Regions from separate parts of the Arthrobacter sp. UYEF20 genome, predicted to be linked through region 1. Evidence: riboswitches for the same ligand, from Rfam matches in the RefSeq annotation. Region 1 holds a riboswitch; the other holds the start of a gene.
The links. A riboswitch is a leader RNA that binds a small molecule or an ion and turns the genes downstream of it on or off. The one in region 1 is predicted to bind S-adenosylmethionine.
Positions count from the first base shown of each region.

Region 2: linked by a shared signal. The riboswitch ahead of ABIB26_RS18005 (bifunctional o-acetylhomoserine/o-acetylserine sulfhydrylase) and the one ahead of ABIB26_RS03175 (aminotransferase class V-fold PLP-dependent enzyme) in region 1 are both predicted to bind S-adenosylmethionine.

Region 1 covers NZ_JBEPNP010000002.1:145,012-148,406, reverse strand. The annotation lists gene hisN (histidinol-phosphatase) at 1-177, shown strand, start outside; gene ABIB26_RS03180 (glutamyl-tRNA reductase) at 356-1,690, shown strand; SAM riboswitch class IV at 1,795-1,908, shown strand; gene ABIB26_RS03175 (aminotransferase class V-fold PLP-dependent enzyme) at 1,944-3,395, shown strand, end outside.
Region 2 covers NZ_JBEPNP010000018.1:64,380-67,774, reverse strand. The annotation lists gene ABIB26_RS18005 (bifunctional o-acetylhomoserine/o-acetylserine sulfhydrylase) at 1-1,109, opposite strand, end outside; SAM riboswitch class IV at 1,172-1,287, opposite strand; gene ABIB26_RS18000 (VOC family protein) at 1,489-2,127, shown strand; gene ABIB26_RS17995 (CPBP family intramembrane glutamic endopeptidase) at 2,277-3,110, opposite strand; gene ABIB26_RS17990 (histidine phosphatase family protein) at 3,199-3,395, shown strand, end outside.

The DNA.
Region 1 (3,395 bases):
GAACTGAACCTGTATGACATGGCGGCCCTTGTCCCGATCGTCACGGAAGCCGGCGGCCGCTTCACCTCGCTCGAGGGTGAGGACGGGCCGTTCGGCGGCAACGCCCTGGCCACGAACTCGATCCTGCACTCGGAGGTCCTCAAGCGCCTCAACCCGGGACTGGACGACCTGCTGTAAGGTCCCGCTTACGGACGACGGCGGACTCCCGTGCGGGGGCGTCCGCCGTCGTTCTGCTGTGCCGCGGGGCTCCCCGCGCTCAAGATATCCCGAAGGTCGATGCATCACTCTGGCCACGGCAGCGGGCCTGAGTGCCCGCCGCGACGCGGCCTGGCCCTTTTCTGGGAGGAGAACAGCCATGTCCGGAACACATCCAACGGCGGATCCCGCATCCGGGGAATCCGGATCGGGGCCGGTCCTACTGGCGCTCATTGCGAGGTACCGGGACCTGGACCACGATTCGGCTGCGCGGCTGCATGCTGTCTCCGCCGAGCTCGCCCCGGACCTCCTCGCCAGCAGTCCCGCCGTTTCCGGATCGCTGGTCTTGTCCACCTGCAACCGCTTCGAAATCTACTGCGAAGTCCCCTCGGCCCCGGACGTTGAGTGCGCGCGGTCCGATGCGCTGGCCGCCCTCAGCCGATGCTCCGGCCTGCCGGCCGCCCTGCTCACGTCGCATTTCGAGTACCTCCAGGGCGCGTCGGTCCCCGCGCACCTCTTCGCGGTGGCGGCCGGACTGGATTCCGTTGTGGTCGGCGAGCGCCAGGTGTCCGGCCAGGTCCGCCGCGCCCTCGCCGACGCCCAGCTGGCGGGTACGGCCGGCGGACGGTTGAGTCGGCTGTTTCAAGCGGCCTCCCGCGTTTCCAAGGAGGTAGGGGCGCGGACAGCCCTCAGCGCCGCCGGACGATCCATCGCCACCGTCGCCCTGGATCTGGCAGCCATAGGATCCAGCCAGGGAAGCCTGGCCGGGGCATCCGTGGTCCTGGTAGGCACGGGTGCCTACGCCGCGCACGTGGCGGAACTCCTGAGAACCAGGCAATGCATCAGTGTTGCCGTCTACTCCCACTCCGGGCGGGCGGCTGCATTTGCGGCCGCCCGGGGCGGAACGCCGCTGACAGAGCGGGAGCTGCCCGCCGCCGCCGCCGCGGCAGACGTCATCATCGGCAGCAGCGGCACCGGGGCTCGCATTGGCGCCGCCAGCTTGGCGCGCTGGAGGCAGGACGCAGCCCGTCCGCTTACCGTCATTGACTTGGCTCCCAGCCACGATTTCGACCCGCACGTGGCGGAACTGCCGGGCGTCGAACTGATCACGCTGGGATCCGTGCAGCTTGCCGCTCCCCCAGCGGACGCCGAAGCACTTCGCCTCGCCCATACCCTGGTCGGGCAGGCTGCCCGGCAATTCGAGGAGCAGGAAGCGCTCCGTGCCGTCGACGCCGCCGTCGTTGCCCTGCGCCGGTACATCCAGGACGTCCTCGACGCCGAAATGGAGCGGGTCAGACGGCAACACGGTGGTGGCGCCCTGGCTGAGGACGTGAACATCGCCCTGCGCCGCATCGTCCGGCGGCTGCTCCATACACCGACCGTCCGGGCCAGGGAGCTGGCCACGGCCGGTCGGCAGGCCGACTACACGGCAGCCCTGGAGGCCTTGTTCGGCCTTGATGTCCAGCTCAGCAGCGCAGCCAGCGCCGCGCCGTAGGGTGCGACGCACCAAAGGCAGCAGCCACTGCGGTGCGTAACAAAGCGCTTCACATTCCTGCCCGGCCTTTTCCGCGGCGGCCGGGATGTCCTAGGCTCGAAGCAGGTCACGAGTGCCAGCGCTAAACCCCGGTTTGCTGGCCGGCAACCCTCCATTCGCGGTGGGGTGCCCCGGGTGACGACCTGGCCGGTCCGGAACGGACCCGGCAAGCGCGGATCCCCGGTGCGTGGGGTCCTTTTTCGAGCGAGGTCCCATGACAACTGCCACTTTTCCTGCCACCTTTCCTGCCTCCCTTCCTGCCTCCGGCGGCGGCCGCCCCGCGTCCGCAGCGGCGCTCCCGGACCGCTTCGCCGTCGCCGGCAGGCCGCTCGCCGCGGTCACCGGGGCGGAGATCCAGGCCCCGCTGATCCAAGGCGGACACGTCCGCTACGCCAACCTGGACTACGGAGCCTCCGCCCCCGCGCTGTCCGTGGTGTCGGCCTACCTGAACGAGATCCTGCCGTTCTACGCCAGCGTCCACCGCGGCGCCGGCTACGCCTCCCAGATCAGCACCTCCGTGTACGAAAACGCCCGCAACATCGTCCGCGAGTTTGTCGGCGGCCGCCCGGACGACTCCGTGATCTTCACCCGCAACACCACCGACTCGCTGAACCTGCTGGCCGGCTGCCTGCCGGTCAGCGACGGCAGGCACACCGGGGAGGTTCTCTACCTCGACATCGAGCACCACGCCAACCTGCTGCCCTGGCAGAGAGTGCCGCACCGCGCCGTCGTGGCCGCCCCCACCCTTGCCGCCACTCTGGACAAGCTGCGCGAGCAGCTGGCGCAAGGCGGCATCAGCCTGCTCGCCGTCACCGGCGCCTCCAACGTCACCGGCGAGATCCTGCCCATCCGCACCCTGGCCGCCCTTGCCCACGAGTACGGCGCCCGGATCGTCGTCGATGCGGCCCAGCTCGCCCCGCACCGGCGCATCGACATCACCGCGGACGACGTCGACTACCTCGCCTTCTCCGGCCACAAGCTCTACGCGCCGTTCGGCTCCGGCGTGCTGGTGGGCCGCCCGGACTGGCTCGACGCCGGCACCCCGCACCTGGCCGGCGGCGGAGCCGTCAGCGACGCCAGGCTGGACACGGTCAGCTGGACCACCGGCCCGGCCCGGCACGAGGGCGGCTCCCCCAATGTGTTGGGCGCGGCAACACTGGCCCGGGCCACCCAGGTGATTGCCGCCCTGGACCGGACGCAGTGGTACGCCCACGAGGAGGCCATCCGCTCCTTCCTCGTCGAGGGTCTCCGGCGGATCGACGGCGTGAGCGTCCACCGGATCTTCGCGGACACGGACCCCGAAGGCGACGGGCAGGGCGCCGGCATGATCGGCGTCGTCAATTTTTCGGTCGAAGGCTACGACGCCGGCCTCGTTGCCGCCTACCTTTCCGCCGAGCACGGCATCGGCCTGCGTGACGGCCGGTTCTGCGCCCACCCGCTGCTCAAGCGGCTGGGCCTGCCCTCGGGCTCGCTGCGGGCCAGCTTCGGCCTCGGCTCGCGGCTCGAGGATGCGCAGCGGCTGCTTGCCGGCATCCAGGAGCTGCGGCGGACCGGCCTCGGCTGGGACTACGTGGTGGATGCCGGCCGCTGGGTGCCGTCCAACGACGCCCGCAGCTACCCGCACTGGGCACCGAACACGCCGGGGACCGCCGGCGCCGCGCCGTGC
Region 2 (3,395 bases), on a different contig from region 1:
AGGGCGTCGACGAAGCGCTTGCCGGCCTCTGCTCCCCCGGCGATGTTGAACGCCACGACGGCGCCCGTTCCCTTGGGCCCGTACTTGCGGCCGCGCTCGTACCAGGGGCTGGAGGGCAGCCCGGCGTAGGCGACCGATTCGACGTCGGCCCGGGCCTCGAGCCATTCGGCCACCCGGGTGGCGTTGGCGACGTGGCGTTCGACGCGCAGGCTCAGGGTCTCGATGCCCTGGGCGATGAGGAAGGCGTTGAACGGCGACACGGCGGAGCCGAGGTCACGCAGGAGCTGGACGCGGGCCTTGAGGATGTAGGAGAGATTCGCGCCCAGGGCGCCGTCCGCCCCGAGGTCCCGGGCGTAGACGAGTCCGTTGTAGCTGGGGTCCGGGGTGTTGAAGCCGGGGAACCGCTCCGGGTCCTTGCCGAAGTCGAAGTTGCCGGAGTCCACGATCACGCCGGCGATTGCGGCACCGTGGCCGCCGAGGTACTTGGTGGCGGAGTGGACCACGATGTCCGCACCCCACTCGATCGGCCGGATCAGGTACGGCGTGGAGAGGGTGTTGTCCACGATCAGCGGGACCCCGGCCCCGTGGGCCACCTTCGAGATGCCCTCGAGGTCCAGGACGTCCTGGCGGGGGTTGGAGACCACTTCGCCGAAGAACAGCTTGGTGTTGGGCCGGACGGCGTCGCGCCACTGCTCCAGGTTGTCCGGGTCCTCCACGAAGGTCACGGAGATGCCGAACTTCTTCAGCGTGTGGGCCAGCAGGTTGTAGGTTCCGCCGTAAAGGCTGGGGCTGGCCACCACGTGGTCGCCGGCCTCGGCGACGTTCAGGATCGCGAAGGTCTCCGCAGCCTGGCCGGAACTGAGCAGCAGCGCCCCGAGACCGCCTTCCAGGCTCGCCACCCGCTGCTCCACCGCGTCCTGGGTGGGATTGCCGATCCGGGTGTAGATAGGGGCGAGTTCGGCAAGCGCGAAGCGGTTGGCGGCGCTTTCGGCGCTGGGGAACACGAACGACGTCGTCTGGTAGATGGGCAGGGAACGCGCGCCGGTCGCGCTGTCCGGCTCCTGGCCGGCGTGGATCTGGCGGGTTTCGAAGGACCAGGCATTGGACATCGGGATACTCCTCAAGGACCGGGCACAGGCCACCCACAGGCCATCGGCCCGGGGCGGTGCAGGCGCCGCGCTTGCCCTCCGGCGGGCGCCGGACGGCCAGGTCTTCACCCGGGGCACCCCACCGCGATACGAGGGTTGCCGGCCAGCAAGCCGGGGCTATCCGCTGGCACTCATGACCTGGCTTCAGTGTAGGAACGCTGTGCGGGCCTTGGATAGCTTTGTGACGAAGATGAAGCCCGCCCTCCGGCGCCCCGGGTCCGGGGGCGGGTCCTGCCGCGTCGGGCGCAACGATGGTCCCCGCACCACCACAGAATGACATCCCATCTCGCTTAGGCTGCCCTAAGCTGAGAGCTCCATCACAAAGTGCCAAGATGATGGCATGCGCATGGATCACGTCTCTTACGCCTGTGAACGAGATGGTTTGGCAGCCACCACCGACCGTATTGCGTCCGCCCTCGGCGTCGAAGCCGTAAAGGGCGGAATACACCCCCGTTTCGGGACCCGCAACATGATTATCCCGCTCGCGGGACACAAGTACCTGGAAGTCGTCGAGGTCCTGAACCACCCGGCCTCGGACAAGGCTCCCTTCGGCCAGGCCGTACGCGCCCGCTCCGAAGCGGGCGGCGGCTGGATGGGCTGGTGCGTCGAGGTTGACGACCTGGCGCCGTTCGAGCAGCGGCTCGGCCGCGCTGCCGCCAACGGCAACCGGAAGTTCCCCGACGGCCGCGAGCTGGTCTGGAAGCAGATCGGCATCCTGGGACTCATCGCCGACCCCCAGGTCCCGTACATGCTCAAGTGGGAGGGCGATCCGGAGCTGCACCCCTCCAACGCCTACCCGAGCGACGTCAAGATGACGGCCCTGACCATCGCCGGCTCGGCGGACCGCGTCACGGAATGGCTGGGTGAACAGGTGGAGAACCCGCTGGAAGATGTCGCCGTCAACTGGCTTGCCCCGCACGGCACGCCCGGCATCCTCTCCGTCACCTTCGAAACCGCTTCCGGAGCCGTCACCATCTGAGGCCTTCACCGCCCTAACACTTCGGCCGCCATCAGCGGGTGCCAATGACGTCACCCATTGATGGCGGCCGAGATCGTTTAACGGCGGGCGCGGGCGGGCCGGGCGCTACTCAGCCAGGCGCGGGCCGGGGCGGCTCAGCCCCGGCCGGCTCAGCCCAGGCCGATGGCCTTGCCGAAGAGGCTGAACCCGACGAACGCCACGATGTCCAGCAGCGCGTGGGCAATGACGAGCGGCATCACCCGGCGGGTCCGGGTGTAGATCAGCGCGAAGATCACGCCCATGACCGCATTGCCGATGAACGGCCCGAAGCCCTGGTACAGGTGGTAGCTGCCGCGCAGCATGGAGCTGGCAAAGATTGCCACGGGCATGCTCCAGCCGAACTTGCCCAGCCGGTCCAGCAGGTAGCCCACCACAATGACCTCCTCCACGATCCCGTGCCGGACCGCGGAGAGGATCAGCACCGGCACCGTCCACCAATAGGAGTCCAGCGCACTGGGGATGATCGCCGTCGTGATCCCCAGCGCCCGGCCGGCGGCGTACAGGCCCAGCGAGGGGATCCCGATCAGCGCGGCCAGGCCGAGTCCCTGCAGCAGGTCCTTGCCGGGCCGGGCGAAATTGAAGCCCAGCTTGCCGAAGGCGGTGGCGCCGTGGCTGCTACTTCCGGTCACGCTGCTGCTTCCGGACAGGCTGCCGTTTCCGGACAGGCTGCTGTTCACGGTCAGGCCGGCCCGGTGCTCGGTGAGGAAGTAGATCACCAGGGCCACCGGCACCAGCGCGAAGATGATGTCCAGCAGCTGGTAGGTGAGGTCGAAGTACTCGCGGCTGCTTTGCGAGCGGTTCAGCGTGGAGGTCCCCTGCGCCAGCGGCGCCCTGGTCATCTTGTCCAGCAGCTGCACCACGGAATACACAGCCGACTGCCCCAGCGACAGGCCCAGCACAATCAACACTTCTATCCGCAGCCGACGGCGGGAGGGAACCAACATGTTCCTATCTTGCCTGCAGTTGCTGGCAGTTGCCTGCTTCCGGGCTCTGGCGGGGCCGCCGGATGGCAGGGCCCTATGCTTGGGATGTATGAGTGCGCCCGGGAAAATCATCATGATCCGGCACGGCCAGTCTGCCGCCAACGCCGACACCTCCATTTACAACCGGGTGCCGGACTACCGGATCCCGCTCACGGGGCTGGGCCTCGAGCAGGCCCGGGCCGCCGGCGAGCAGGTCCGGCGCCTGCTCGATGGCCGCCAGGTCTGCGTTTATGTCTCCCCGTATCT